Regions from separate parts of the Solibacillus sp. FSL K6-1523 genome, predicted to be linked through region 2. Evidence: riboswitches for the same ligand, from Rfam matches in the RefSeq annotation. Region 2 holds a riboswitch; each other region holds the start of a gene.
What was found. Region 2 has a riboswitch for lysine ahead of MHI10_RS15345 (ACT domain-containing protein). Riboswitches for the same ligand answer to the same signal wherever they lie in the genome.
Positions count from the first base shown of each region.

Region 1 (5,146 bases), 2.8 Mb from region 2:
CGTAATTTAGCGGATGAAGCGCGCTATCATTACTTGCCCAAAGTCGCACAGCAAATGGGGATTGAAACGACTTTGAATGCATCACTTTGGAAGGACCGTGCACTTGTCGAATTAAATATCGCAGTGTTGCATTCCTATAAAAAAGCAGGTGTCAGTATTGTTGATCATCATACCGCGGCACAACAGTTTGAATTGTTTCAAAAGCAGGAGCAAAAAGAACAGCGTGAAATAACGGGGAACTGGACGTGGCTCATTCCACCACTGTCACCTGCAACGACGTCTATTTATCATCAACCGATTTTGAATAAAACGAAGAAGCCGAATTATTTTTATCAGCCGCTACCTTATAAATAAAAATCACCCTCATTCATTTGGCATGGAATGAGGGTGAAATACGTCGTTATTTATTCAAAATAATATCAATCAATTCATCACGATCAATTAAATAAACATCATTAATATCAGCCAGTTTTTTTGCCTGCTTTGTAAAATGACTATTCGTCACGACCCAAGCTTCAGTCGCATCATACATTTTGACCGCGCCGATAATTTCTTGAACCGCTTTTACACCTACAGAACTAGAATAGCGCTTTGCCTGTACAGCAATAACATCTTCGCCATCCTTTAAAATAAGGTCAGCACCGTAATCACCACTTGTTGCTGTGTAGCGCACTTTAAAGCCGCGGCGTTTAAATAGCTCACCTAAAAAGCGTTCGAAGTCCTGCCCGCTCATCACATCAACTTCACGAATACCGGATTTACGTAGTTTTGCTGTTTTGCGAGATTTCCACCAAATTTTAAACGCGATTAATAATACAAAGTAAAGAACAATCCCCATGCCGACACCTTGTAATGTTTCGTTAAAATACCAGCCGGCTGCACCTGCTAGGACGATCATGACCAATGTGAAATTAGGCATTTTTTTCTTTCTTCGTCGATTTCGTTTCCTCAATTTCTATGTACTCCTTTAAGTTACAATGTTCTTCGTAACTAAAGTATATCACAAATGGGTACATACGTTTGCATTAGACGAATTGTTTTTTCGCACTTATAAAGGCAACGATAAATAACAATGCGGATGTGATTAAAAATAACAAAATCGGGATTGTCCAACTATTCGTCGCATCATGAACAAAGCCGAATAAAACAGGTCCAATTGCTGCAACCAAATAGCCGACAGACTGTGCAAAGCCCGATAAGTCTGCCGCTTCGAAGGCAGTTTCTGTACGTAATGTGAAAAACATAAGGACAAGTCCAAATGAAGAACCGCCTGCAAAACCTAAAAACACCATCCATAAAACAGCTAAGCTTGTCCATTCCATAAATACACCCGTAAACCCGATGACATAACACAACGTAAAGAAAAGCACGATTGGACGTTGTGATGAAAGTTTTCCGGCAATAATCGGAATGATAAATGTGAGTGGAATTTGCGCAAGTTGCATAATAGAGCCCATCCAACCAGCATCTTGTGCAGCCATCCCTTGACTTATAAAGATATCCGGTAGCCAAGCGCTTGAGCTATAGAAAATGAATGATTGTAAGCCCATCGTTGCGGCAATTGCCCATGCAAGAGGGGATTTCCACATTTTCTTTTTCGGTGCGTTAGAGCTTGCAAAGTTCATCTCTACTTTTTTATCCTTCAATAAAGGCAACCAAAATACTAAAGTTAATATGCCTAAAATAAGTGAAAAACCTAGTGCCAATTGCCAGCCATAATTCGATGCGATTGGGTAGCTAATTCCTGCTGCAAGTCCGGCAGAAATGTTCATCGAAACAGAATAAATTCCCGTTAATAATCCAATATGAAGTGGGAATTTTAGCTTGAAATAACTAGGGATGAGTACGTTTCCGAAAGCGATCGCAACCCCAATCAAAATTGTCCCTAAAATCAGTAATGCAGTCGAACCAACTGAACGGAGCAAAATACCTGCACATAAAATGATAACCGAATAAAACAGTGTCCATTCCATGCCTAATTTTCTAGCGATACGTGCTGCAAACGGCGATATAACCGCAAAAGCAAGCAAAGGAATTGTCGTTAAAAAGCCAGCTAGGACGTTAGAAATACCAAGTCCATCTCGTATAAAAGATATGATCGGTCCAACAACCGTTAAAGGTGTTCGAAGTGTTGTCGCAAATAAAATAATCGCCAATGTAAATAGCCAAATGGATTTATTGGATGATAAGTTTTTGCTTGTGTATGTAACTAGTTTGGAATCCATTTTCCACGCCCCTTTTTTAAATAAGAACTATTATATCAGATGTTAATAATTGTTCGAATTATCCTAAAAAATAGAATAATTCAAATCGGTTGCTATCAAAAAATTGGTATGCTAGAATTTGAACCATTATTGAAATTAAATATTACATTACCTCATGTCAAAGTGAGGTAGAGGTCGCAAGCATTAAGAATAGTATAGCGGAGATTGAGAAAATCGGTGAAACTATATGAAAGGAATGATTGCCGAAGTGTCATTTCAATTCTCAAAAAATGACGCTGGGGCTGTCTCCGAAAGGAACAGAACTGTCACATGTGTAAGCGTGTGTTGAGCTATCTTTCAAGTTTGTCTGGTGTTAAATAAAACCGTCACAAAAACTTGTGGCGGTTTTTTATCTTCATTTAACTTTGGACGCAATTACGCCGAGGCGTAATTGATTAAAAGGTTGTCCAAACTATAAGTATGATGAGATTTAACACGATGCAAATGAAATAAAAAGGAGAATTTTCCATGAGTGAAATAAAAATCGATCAACTTGGTAATAAAAATCAATTAAAAAGAAGCCTGAAAAGTCGCCACATTACGATGATTTCTTTAGGTGGAACAATTGGAACAGGACTTTTCCTAGCATCGGGTGGAGCAATCGCACAAGCAGGTCCAGGTGGGGCATTGCTTGCTTACGCGTTAATCGGTGTGATGGTGTACTTCTTAATGACGAGCTTAGGGGAAATGGCGGCGTATATGCCTACATCCGGTTCGTTCAGTACGTACGCAACGAAATTTGTCGACCCAGCACTAGGCTTTGCACTAGGCTGGAACTACTGGTACAACTGGGCCATTACGATTGCAGCTGAAATTGCAGCGGTATCGTTAATTATGAAATATTGGTTCCCAAATAGTTCGTCGTTTACATGGACAATTTTATTTATTGTTGTTGTTTTATCGTTTAACTTACTTTCGGTTAAAGCGTACGGTGAAAGTGAATATTGGTTTGCGATGATTAAAGTTGTAACAGTGATTGTATTCATTATTGTCAGCTTCCTTATGATTTTTGGGATTTTAGGTGGCAATGATCCAGTAGGCTTCAAAAACTTCTTTGTTGGAGATGCACCGTTTAATGGCGGATTCCTAGCAATGTTCGGTATTTTCTTAGCAGCAGGTTTCTCGTTCCAAGGGACGGAGATGCTCGGAGTAACTGCTGGTGAAACAGACGACCCAGGAAAAAATATTCCAAAGGCAGTGCGTTCGGTATTCTGGCGTATTTTACTGTTTTATATTTTTGCAATTGGTGCAATTGGTTTGTTAATTCCGTACACAGATTCACGTTTACTATCAGAAGATATTGCAACAAGTCCGTTTACATTAGTATTTGAAAACTTAGGCTTTGCATTCGCGGCTTCTGTGATGAATGCAATTATTTTAACAGCGATGCTATCTGCCGGAAACTCAGGTTTATATGCAGCAAGCCGTATGTTATTCCAATTAGCAGTCGATGGCAAAGCACCAAAGTTTTTTGCGAAAGTGAATACGCGCGGCATCCCAGTATACGCGTTAATCGCAACAATGGCTGTAGGTTGTGTATCATTTTTAGCTTCATTCTTCGGTGATGGTGTCGTTTATATTTGGTTATTAAACGCATCAGGGCTATCCGGATTTATTGCATGGCTAGGAATTGCGATAAGTCATTACCGATTCCGCCGAGCGTATGTTGCGCAAGGGCGTTCACTAAGTGATTTACCATATGTATCTAAATTCTTCCCATTTGGTCCATTATTCGCATTTGCACTATGTACGCTTGTTATTTTAGGACAAAACTACATGGCGTTCATGGGGGGCACAATTGACTGGTATGGCGTTTTAGTATCATATATTGGCATCCCTTTATTCGTAGCACTGTGGGTAGGTTATAAATGGAAACATAAAACGAAAGTCGTGCCATTAATGGATTGCGATTTAACAAATAAGTACTAAATCAGAAGCAAAATCTCATTTATTTGAGGTTTTGCTTTTTTTATTCTGTTTGTGCCAAAAGTTATATTGAGATGGTATGATTAGAATATAATGAAGGAACGAAACATAGCGATATCACTCGCTATTAATGATAAAGGAAATTGAAGGAAGTGATGAAAGGTGACAGTTTCAAAAGGGTTTTATAAAAAGATTTACAATTGGCTAATGGATGTAGAAAAAAATGAAGTCCGATACCGCCCATTTATAATGGATGGAAATCCTTATAAATCACGTGTTTTTTTAGTCGGATCAAATGCGATACCATTTTTTATGGTGGAGCAAGGTGATGAGAAATCATTTGCAGATGCATTACTAAATCAAGACTTACTGGAAGACTTATATGATCGTGACATACATGATGCGCCGCGTGAATTTAAAGGATCTTTACATTTTGCGAAATGGCTACAAAAGGAATTCAATGAAACGACTGTTTATACTTCTTTGAATGCATTCCAAGTGGAAACTGCCGATGAATTAAAGAAAGTAAAAAAAGAAAATCCACAAGCCTTTGCACGCGGGCAAGTTATTTTTGACGAAGTATTCAATGAGTTTCAACCAGAAATTATTATTCTTCAAGGGACAGCTGCATTGAATCAATTTAAAGAGATGTATGCCGAACGTTTAGTAATTTATAATTCTACAATAACAAAAGTGCAGCAATTAGAAGTAGAAGGACCATTTGCAGAAATGCTTGATCAAAACGGCAAAAAGGTGTATATTTTCGCAACACGTAGCATGTCTTATTTCGGAAAAGACGGTTTAAAGTTTGGAGATTTTAAAAACAAAATCCGCGAATTTCTAGAAAATTAAAGCGAAATCCGAACATTGAACTATCTATTTGTATGGAAAACACCAAATTTCCGAATAATAAGAATAATTCTTTTATTTTAGATTTATTGCTTTTCCAAAATGAG
Region 1 is NZ_JBBOSU010000001.1:345,914-351,059, forward strand. Features, by position in the region: gene MHI10_RS01700 (nitric oxide synthase oxygenase) at 1-354, shown strand, start outside; gene MHI10_RS01705 (restriction endonuclease) at 401-952, opposite strand; gene MHI10_RS01710 (CynX/NimT family MFS transporter) at 1,026-2,225, opposite strand; lysine riboswitch at 2,386-2,565, shown strand; gene MHI10_RS01715 (amino acid permease) at 2,733-4,193, shown strand; gene MHI10_RS01720 (RNA 2'-phosphotransferase) at 4,353-5,042, shown strand.
Region 1: linked by a shared signal. The riboswitch ahead of MHI10_RS01715 (amino acid permease) and the one ahead of MHI10_RS15345 (ACT domain-containing protein) in region 2 are both predicted to bind lysine.

Region 2 (5,146 bases):
GCTGGGTATTTTTCTTCTAAGAAGTACCAAGGCTTACCGTCTTTATAAGTCCATACACGTCCACCTTCACCACGAGCAGATTCTGACATTAGACGGTTTTTGTCGTCCCCAGGAATCGCTGTTGGGTGAATTTGAATCATTTCACCATTTGAATATGTAGCACCTTGTTGGTAAACAATTGATGCTGCAGAACCTGTATTGATAACAGAGTTCGTTGTTTTACCGAAGATAATACCAGGACCACCTGTTGCCATAATAACAGCGTCAGAACGGAATGATTTAATTTCTTCAGTACGTAAATCTTGTCCTACGATACCGCGGCATACGCCTTCGTCATCAAGAACTGCACCAAGGAATTCCCAGTGCTCATATTTTGTTACTAAACCAGCTACTTCGTGTGCACGAACTTGCTCATCTAGTGCGTATAATAATTGTTGACCCGTAGTTGCACCCGAGAATGCTGTACGGTGCATTAATGTACCACCGAAACGACGGAAATCAAGAAGTCCTTCTGGCGTACGGTTGAACATTACACCCATACGGTCCATTAAGTGAATAATACCAGGGGCTGCATCACACATACCCTTAACTGGTGGTTGATTCGCTAAGAAATCTCCACCGTATACTGTATCGTCAAAGTGGATCCATGGAGAATCCCCTTCACCTTTTGTATTAACTGCTCCGTTAATTCCGCCTTGTGCACATACAGAGTGTGAACGTTTAACAGGAACTAACGAGAATAATTCAACTGCTGTACCTTCTTCAGCCGCTTTAATCGTAGCCATTAAGCCTGCCAGACCGCCGCCAACGACGATGATTTTACTTTTCGCCATGATTATTTCTCACTCCTCATATAATTGCTAATTACCTTTACTCACAAATCATTCATCATCAATTTCTTACCTTGTATCAGTGTTACAGTTTGAAAAATTAAACGAATGCTAAGATTGCCGCAACACCCATAATACTTAAAATTACAAATACTAATAATGTAATATAAGTTGCGATTTGTTGAGACTTTTTAGATTGCGTAATACCCCAGCTTACTAGGAATGACCATAAGCCGTTCGCTAAGTGGAAAGTTGCAGATAAGATACCCACGATGTAGAATCCTAACATAAATGGATTCGCCACGATTTCAGCCATCATATCAAAGTTAACTTCTGTACCGAACGCTTTTTGAACACGTGTTTGGAAAATATGCCATGCAATGAAGATTACAAGGAATATACCAGTAAAGCGTTGTAATGCGAACATCCAGTTACGGAATGTGCTGAAGCGTTTTACGTTGTTCGTAGCAGTAAATGCAATATACACTCCGTAGAATGCGTGGAACATAAGTGGAATATAGATAATAATCCATTCCATTGCTAACAATAATGAATGCGGAACTAATTCCATCATACCTGTTGCATTATTGTAAGTTTCTTCACCGCCTACTGCAGTGAAGTTCAAAGACAAGTGGAACGCCAAGAACAATCCTACTGGAACTACACCTAATAACGAATGTAAGCGGCGCCATAAAAATTCACGATCTTTCGACAAAATTGTTACCCCCCTTAAGTACTTGAAATTCGCATCTATAAAGTCACCATTTTGTAAATGTTGTTTATTGACTGCGCATCTCATCATGGTACAATATTATGACATGTCCATTGTACTCTCAACAGATACTAGCGTCAAGATAACATCGAACATTTCACCCCCCTTTTAAAGACGGGATTACGCTGTTTAAAGTCACTATTATTCTACTATAGTTCCACTTTCTATATAACAGATTAAATTACAAGAAAATTTAGGAAAGAGGTTTTTTCTATGGAACCGCACAAAATGAAAACGATTCCATCATTTGGCTACGAAATTGTTCGTGATCATTTACTTTCATCAATTTTAGGAAAACACGAAGCAGATGTCCTTTATTGGGGAGGAAAAGAAGTCGCTCGTCAATTCCCACTATTTTCAATGGAAGAAGCATCTTCATTTTTCGTGGAAGCGGGTTGGGGACAACTCACTTTAGAAAAAGAACTGAAAGATGAAGTGCATTACATACTCACTACTGAAGATCCCGCAGCTCTGAATATTGAGCAGCGCTGCTTTCGATTAGAAGCCGGTTTTTTAGCCGAACAAAAACAAAAAAATATCGGCTATTTAACGGAATGTTACGAGGAAAAAAACATAAAGCATAACTGTATTAAATTCACTTTAAAATGGGATTTAAAAGAACCCATTCGTTAATAAGTTCCCCACTACTTACTATTTATAAAGCTTCAAGCTATTATGGAATCTAGCTTGAAGCTTTTATTTATTCAACAATCGTTAGAAAACCTATTGATTGAGGCAACTAATATCAGATTCATGCCACCCTTTATAGAAATGGGTAATTTTAATGAATCAAGGCAAACTCATCATGCAACATATTCGCCGCCTGCATCATTTCATCTTGTGGCACGATAACCGACACTTTAACTTCTGATGCACTTACCATTTTTACAGGGATATGCCCCTTCCCTAACCGCGCAAATATTCGTGCCGCTACGCCTGGACCAAAAACCATGCCCGATCCTGTAATAGAAATTTTCGCTAACCCTACTTCGAAATCAGCAAACTGAAAACCTAAAGAGACTTTACTTGCCTCCAATATCCGTAAGCTTTCAGCAAATTTCTCCTTCGCTATTGTAAATGACACGATTGGTTTGACGCCATCCATTACTGACTGCACAATCATATCCACATTAATATGATTATCTGCTAAAATACTAAATACTTCTGCAATGGATGCCGTTTCATAAAAATCATAGCCGATCGTTAGTCGAATGACATCCGCTTCATAAGCAACCTTGCGCACCATTAAATTATTCCCCATTTTTTTGCAACCCCTTTATATTAGCAATCAAAAACAAGTTTCAGGCCTTTCATCCACGTAAAAAAGCGACCTTCCACGTTTATGGAAAGTCGCCGTCAAGACAAATAATAAAATTAAATGTGCTTTTTGGATAGCTCTCCAGAACATGCGCTCTGACAATTTTACATCTCTTAAATGCAAAACCAGCAAATTGTGCGAACAATACACAATTCACTTCGGCAGTTTACCCTTTCGGATACATTCAACGGAATTGTCCTTCCTCATGCATCTTACTTTTGAATACTGCGCCTCTATCGATTGAAATTATTGAATTAAATCTCACTTTAGCATACTAAGATTCGTTTTTCAATGACTGTTCCTGAAAATGGTGCTGAATCGTTTCGGCAAGTTTTTTTGATATGCCTGCTTCAATAAGCTGCGCAACAGTTGCTTCACGTATTTTTTTCACCGACCCGAAATGCTTCATGAGCTGTTGTTTACGCTTCGGACCAATCCCTTCAATGCCATCCAACACCGAAACAATTGTATTAGCCTGGCGCTGTTGGCGTAAAAATGTAATAGCAAAACGGTGTACCTCGTCTTGAATACGTTGCAATAAATAAAACGCATCACTCGTTCTTTTTAGTGGAATTGGCTCCACTGGATCACCGAATAACAATTGGGACGTATTATGCTTATCATCCTTTGCGAGTCCAGCAATCGGAATATAAAGACCTAACTCATCTTCAATGACTTCACGCGCCACTTCCATTTGCCCTTTTCCCCCATCAATTACAATGAGATCGGGAAGCGGTAAATTTTCTCGTAAAACGCGTGTATATCGACGTCGAATGACTTCTTGCATCGCACCGTAATCATCATGTTTCGCGGCTTCCTTCGTTTTATATTTACGGTATTCCTTTTTTAATGGCTTGCCATCAACAAAAACAACCATCGCCGAAACAGGGTCCGCGCCGTGCATATGACTATTATCAAATGCCTCAATGCGCATCGGAATCGGAATATTCATTGCCTCACCTAATGCCTCACACGCACCAATCGTTCGTTCCTCTTGGCGCTCAATAAGCTGGAACTTTTCATGAATGGCGATATCCGCATTTTTCGTAGCTAGATCAACTAATTCTTTTTTCGAACCTTTTTTAGGTATAACAATTTTAACATTCAAAAGCTTTTCTAATAAAACACCATCCACTTGTGTAGGAATGAAAATTTCCTTTGGTAGCATATGGTTTGGTTCCTCATAAAAACGTCCGACAAATGTTAAAAACTCTTCTTCTGGTTCATTGTAAATCGGAAAAATGGAAACATCCCGTTCGATTAACTTCCCTTGTCGCACAAAAAATACTTGCACACACATCCAGCCTTTTTCCACAGCATAACCGAATACATCACGATTGCTTAAATCACCTGTCACCATTTTTTGCTTTTGCATAATCTTTTCGATATGCGCCATTAAGTCTCGATATTCCTTTGCCCGTTCAAATTCCAACTTTTCAGCAGCATCCAACATTTTTCGCTCTAAATCTTGCTTCACTTCTTCATAACCACCATTTAAAAACTTGGCAATCTCATCAATCATTTCACGGTATACATCGCTCTCAATTTCCTTCACACATGGTGCCAAACATTGCCCTAAATGATAATAAAGGCAAACCTGCTTCGGGATAATGGCACATTTTCTCAAAGGGTACAATCGATCTAATAATTTTCTTGTTTCGTTTGCTGCGAATGAATTCGGATACGGACCGAAATATTTGGCTTTATCCTTTTTGATTTTGCGCGTCGTTAAAATGCGCGGATATTTTTCATTTGTAATTTTAATATACGGATATGTTTTATCATCCGTTAGTTTAATATTATATTTTGGATCATGGAGCTTTATTAAATTTAGCTCTAAAATTAATGCCTCTAAATCGCTTGAAGTCACGATATATTCGAGGTCTACAATTTCACTTACTAGGCGGGCGGTCTTTCCATCATGGCTACTTGTAAAATACGATCGCACCCGATTTTTTAATGATTTTGCCTTGCCAACATAAATAATCGTCCCTTGGTGATCTTTCATCAAATAACAACCTGGATCACCTGGCAAAATTTCTAGTTTCGCCTTAATATTTGCATTCATTCCATCACCTTAAAATTTCGTCATTTCCTTTTAGTTTACCTTATGTTCAGGTGAATTTGAAAGGTAAGTGCTAGTGCTTTAATCGTTTCCATATATGTTTAACCAAGAATCTATCCTAATGATATAAGTGTCCTAATAAAGCTTCTCATAAAGTACTT
Region 2 is NZ_JBBOSU010000001.1:3,176,914-3,182,059, forward strand. Features, by position in the region: gene sdhA (succinate dehydrogenase flavoprotein subunit) at 1-833, opposite strand, end outside; gene MHI10_RS15335 (succinate dehydrogenase cytochrome b558 subunit) at 931-1,545, opposite strand; gene MHI10_RS15340 (YslB family protein) at 1,816-2,235, shown strand; gene MHI10_RS15345 (ACT domain-containing protein) at 2,384-2,863, opposite strand; lysine riboswitch at 2,987-3,164, opposite strand; gene uvrC (excinuclease ABC subunit UvrC) at 3,195-4,988, opposite strand.

Region 3 (5,146 bases), 1.2 Mb from region 2:
AATGTATTATCGATTTGGGAAGCACAATTCGGTGACTTCGCTAACATGGCGCAAGTAATGTTCGATAACTTCATTTCAAGTGCACGCTCTAAATGGGGCCAAAAATCAGGCTTTGTAATCCTTTTACCACATGGTTATGAAGGTCAAGGTCCTGAGCACTCATCTAGCCGTATGGAACGTTTCTTACAATTATCAGCTGAAAATAACTGGTTCGTAGCAAACTGTTCAAATGCAACTAACTACTACCACTTATTACGTCGTCAAGCTGGTTTACTTGGCACAGAAGGTGTACGTCCATTAGTAGTCGTTTCACCTAAATCATTATTACGTCACCCATTAGCAGCAGCTAGTGCGGAACAACTTGCAACAGGTCGCTTCCAAGAAGTAATTGAGCAAGAAGGCTTAGGCAAAAACGTAGCAGCAGTAGAAAAAGTAGTACTTGGTACAGGTAAAGTGATGATTGACTTAGCAGAACGTGTGAAAGACGGTGAAGGTTTCGACCACTTACACATCGTACGTGTTGAGCAAATCTACCCATTCCCAGCACAACAAGTTACGGACATTATTGCGCGCTTCCCGAACGTAAAAGAAATAGTTTGGGTACAAGAAGAGCCGAAAAACCAAGGTTCTTGGACGTATGTTCTTGAAACATTATATGATATAGCTGCTGGTAAAAAGGTAAGCTATGTAGGACGTCCAGCTATGAGCTCGACTTCTGAAGGAGACGGCGATTCACATAAAGCTGCTCAAACTAAATTAATTACAGAAGCTTTAGATAAATAATCGATTAATGAAAATAAAAAAAGGCTGCTTGTATAGCAAGCAGCCACCCTATACAAATTTGCGTAGGGTTTATTAAAGGAGGATATTAAAGTGGCTGAAATTAAAGTCCCTGAATTAGCAGAATCAATTACAGAAGGTACAATTGCACAATGGGTGAAACAAGTTGGAGATCGCGTAGAAAAAGGCGAATTCATCGTAGAATTAGAAACAGATAAAGTAAACGCTGAAATCATTTCTGAAGAAGCGGGTGTATTAACTCAAATTTTAGCTCCAGAAGGCGATACAGTTCTTGTAGGTCAAGTAATCGCAGTAGTTGAAGCGGGTGAAGGCGCAGCACCAGCTCCGGCAGCACCAGTTCAAGAAGCGGCACCTGCAGCTCCAGCGGCTCCGGTTGCAGCAGCACCTGTAGCACCAGCTCCAATCGTAGAAGAGTCTAATGATCGTGTAATTGCTTCTCCAGCAGCACGTAAATTAGCGCGTGAAAAAGGAATTGACTTAGCGGCAATCTCTCCAGTAGATCCACAAGGTCGTGTTCGCGTACAAGACGTGTCAGCTCATGGTACAGCACCAGTAGCTCAAGCGGCAGTAGCAGCAGTAGCAGCAAATGGTCCAATGGTATTCACTCCAGCAGGCGATTCTGATCGTGTAACTGTTGAAAAAATGTCTCGTCGTCGTCAAACGATTGCAAAACGTTTATTAGAAGTGAAACAATCAACGGCAATGTTAACAACATTTAACGAAATTGACATGACAAACATCATGGCATTACGTAAACGTAAACAAGAGCAATTCGTAAAAGATAATGACATCAAATTAGGTTTCATGTCATTCTTCACGAAAGCTGTTGTTGCAGCGCTTAAAAAATATCCATACGTGAACGCACAAATTAGCGGTGACGAACTGCACTTAAACAACTTCTTTGATATCGGTATTGCTGTATCAACTGAAGAAGGTTTAGTAGTACCTGTAGTGCGTGATGCAAACAGCAAAAACTTCGCTGAGATCGAGAAAAGCATTGGCGAATTAGCTGGTAAAGCACGCGATAAAAAATTAGGCTTAAACGACATGGCTGGTGGTTCTTTCACAATCACTAACGGTGGTGTATTCGGTTCATTAATGTCTACACCAATCATGAACGGTACACAAGCTGGTATTTTAGGTATGCACTCAATCGTTAACCGTCCAGTAGCGATTAACGGTGAAGTTCAAATCCGTCCAATGATGTACGTGGCATTATCTTATGACCACCGTATTATCGATGGTAAAGATTCTGTTGGCTTCTTAAAAACAGTAAAAGAAATGATCGAAAACCCAGAAGATTTATTATTAAACTCTTAATTATTACTATGAAAACGGGCATATCTCCAGTAGGGGATATGCTCGTTTTTTTCTATGTAATTATAACTATCAGAAAAGTATATGTTGACAGAAAGTAATGAATTATAGTATTATTTATACATTAAACAATTTAACTTAATTCAGCAGAAGTCCCCTACTATAAGTGGAGGATGAATGCGAAATAGGCAAATTTATTCAGTGGGGGTCCAAAACCTGGCTGAATAAAGTTAAGCCCCGGCGGATGTCACAGATTTTTAAGGGAAGTTTTTCGAGTGGACTCGAAAAAATCTGGACGCAATTACGCCAGGGCGTAATTTAATAATAACCTCACAGTCATGTGAGGTAGAGGCGCGGTATTTATTAGTTTTTCATGGAGCTTTGAGCATGCAACGAGATGAGAAAGAAGGAACTACCGCCGAAGTTTAAAAAGAGCTCTTTCTTTTTATGCTGGGTTTGCAGTGAATAATTGCAAGACTGTCTCGATTATCACTATGGTAATCGAGTTGAGCTATCTCTATATGGGATTGTAGGGGATTTGAGCTATTTATAAATATAGCGACCTAAGATCTTCTTTTAGGTCGTTTTTTTATTCGTTAAAAGCTCAAAAATATGAAGTTAATAGGGGAGAATGACTATGAAAAAGAAACTAGTATTATTGTTTGCAGTAATGATGACAATGCTTGTATTAGCAGCATGTGGCGCAGACAAAGAAGAAGGAACTGGAAGTGAAACAGAAGGAGATACAACAAAAAAAGTATTAAAAGTCGGGATGGAAGCAGCTTATGCACCATTTAACTGGACTCAAAACGATGATTCTTTTGGCGCAGTGGCAATACCAGGTTCGAAAGAGTTTGCAGGCGGGTACGATGTTGAGTTCGCAAAACGTATCGCTGAAGGTTTAAATATGGAATTAAAAATTGTAAAAACAGATTGGGACGGGTTAGTACCATCATTACAATCAGGTGCCATTGATTTAGTAATTGCGGGTATGTCACCAGTAGAGGAACGTAAAAAAGTAATTGATTTTACTGATAGCTACTATACAAGTGATTATGTACTTGTTGTGAAAGAAGATGGACCTTACGCTAACGCAAAATCAATCCATGACTTTGCAGGTGCAAAAGTGACAGGGCAACAAGGGACAACACATTATGATGTAATCGACCAAATGGACGGTGCTAAAAAGCAAGTAGCAGCTACGGACTTTGGTGCGATGCGTGTACAATTAATGTCAGGTGCGATTGATGCATATGTTTCGGAGCGTCCGGAAGGGATTACTGCTGAATTAGCGATGGATAACATTAAATACATCGTTCCAGAGCCAAACTTTGAAGCAGATCCAGCGGCAACGGCTATTGCAGTCGGTTTAAAAAAGGGCTCGGCTTTAACAGAAGAAATTAACAAAGTGTTAGCTGAAATTTCGGAAGAAGAGCGTCAGAAATTAATGGAAGACGCAATTGCAAATCAACCAGCAGCACAATAAGAGTTGCGAATAGAAAGGTTGTCTTGCCGGCAAACGGAAGGCAACCTTTTTCAATTTATATGAACATCTAAAAGAAAAGCTGCTTTCCGGGTAATGCATATGTATCCGCTTGTGGATATATATGTATGAGTAACGACAGCAAATGATATTGGGGGAGAGCAAGATGGCATTTTTAGATTCAACTTGGACATTGTTCATCAGTAACTGGGAAGTGTTTTTACGCGGAGCCTACACAGCGCTTATTTTAGCGGTTATCGGAACAATATTTGGTGTCCTTATTGGTTTTTTCATTGGTATTATGCATACGATTCCACAACGAAAAAAATCAGCAAAAACATATTTATTAAAACTCATTAATTTTATATTAACAGCCTATGTTGAAATTTTCCGTGGCACACCAATGATGGTACAAGCGATGGTTGTCTTTTATGGTTTAGTCTATTTAGGCATTGATATTGACCGCTTTTTAGCAGCTAGCATTGTTATTAGTTTAAATACCGGTGCATACATGTCGGAATACGTGCGTGGTGGCATTGTATCGGTTGATAAAGGTCAATTTGAAGCAGCGCAAGCTATTGGTATGAATCATCTACAAACAATGGTTCATATTGTATTACCACAAGTCGCACGAAATATTTTACCAGCAACAGGAAACCAACTTGTTATGAATATTAAAGATTCATCTGTGCTAAGCGTTATTTCAGTAGTGGAGCTATTCTTTACAGCCAACTCAGTTGCAGGAAGTAATTATAAATACATTGAAGCATTCTTCATTGCGACCGTACTGTACTTTACTATGACCTTTACTGTGACACGTTTCTTATTACGATTTGAAAAGAAAATGGATGGTCCAGAGGCTTTTAAAGTAGAGCTCATTACAGGAAGCAAGTTAGAAAAGGAAGGTGAATAATACAATGACAGCAGTGATTGAAATTCAACATCTAAACAAAAAATTCGGCGATCATGAAGTATTAAAAGATGTCAATTTCCAAGTAAATAAAGGGGAAGTTGTCACGCTAATTGGTTCTTCAGGTTCGGGTAAATCCACGCTACTCCGTTGTATTAACTTACTTGAAATGCCAACAGCTGGTGAAATTATTTATAATAATAAAACGATATTAGCGGAAAATCATGACATTGAAAAATACCGTACACATCTGGGCATGGTGTTTCAGTCCTTCAACTTATTCAATAATTTAAATGTGCTTGGCAACTGTGTTGTCGGCCAGCAAAAGGTGTTAAAACGCACGAAAGAACAAGCAGAAGCGAATGCGATGAAATATCTTGAACTTGTTGGGATGAGCGCTTACAAAAACGCAAAACCTCGCCAATTATCTGGTGGACAAAAACAGCGTGTGGCAATCGCGCGCGCACTCGCAATGGATCCAGATGTGATGCTGTTTGATGAACCGACCTCGGCGTTAGACCCGGAAATGGTAGGGGAAGTATTAAAAGTAATGCGCCACCTTGCAGACCAAGGGAATACAATGTTGATTGTGACGCATGAAATGGAGTTTGCGAAAGAAGTTTCAGACCGCATCG
Region 3 is NZ_JBBOSU010000001.1:2,006,115-2,011,260, forward strand. Features, by position in the region: gene MHI10_RS09500 (2-oxoglutarate dehydrogenase E1 component) at 1-783, shown strand, start outside; gene odhB (2-oxoglutarate dehydrogenase complex dihydrolipoyllysine-residue succinyltransferase) at 874-2,121, shown strand; lysine riboswitch at 2,457-2,640, shown strand; gene MHI10_RS09510 (transporter substrate-binding domain-containing protein) at 2,756-3,604, shown strand; gene MHI10_RS09515 (amino acid ABC transporter permease) at 3,768-4,514, shown strand; gene MHI10_RS09520 (amino acid ABC transporter ATP-binding protein) at 4,519-5,146, shown strand, end outside.
Region 3: linked by a shared signal. The riboswitch ahead of MHI10_RS09510 (transporter substrate-binding domain-containing protein) and the one ahead of MHI10_RS15345 (ACT domain-containing protein) in region 2 are both predicted to bind lysine.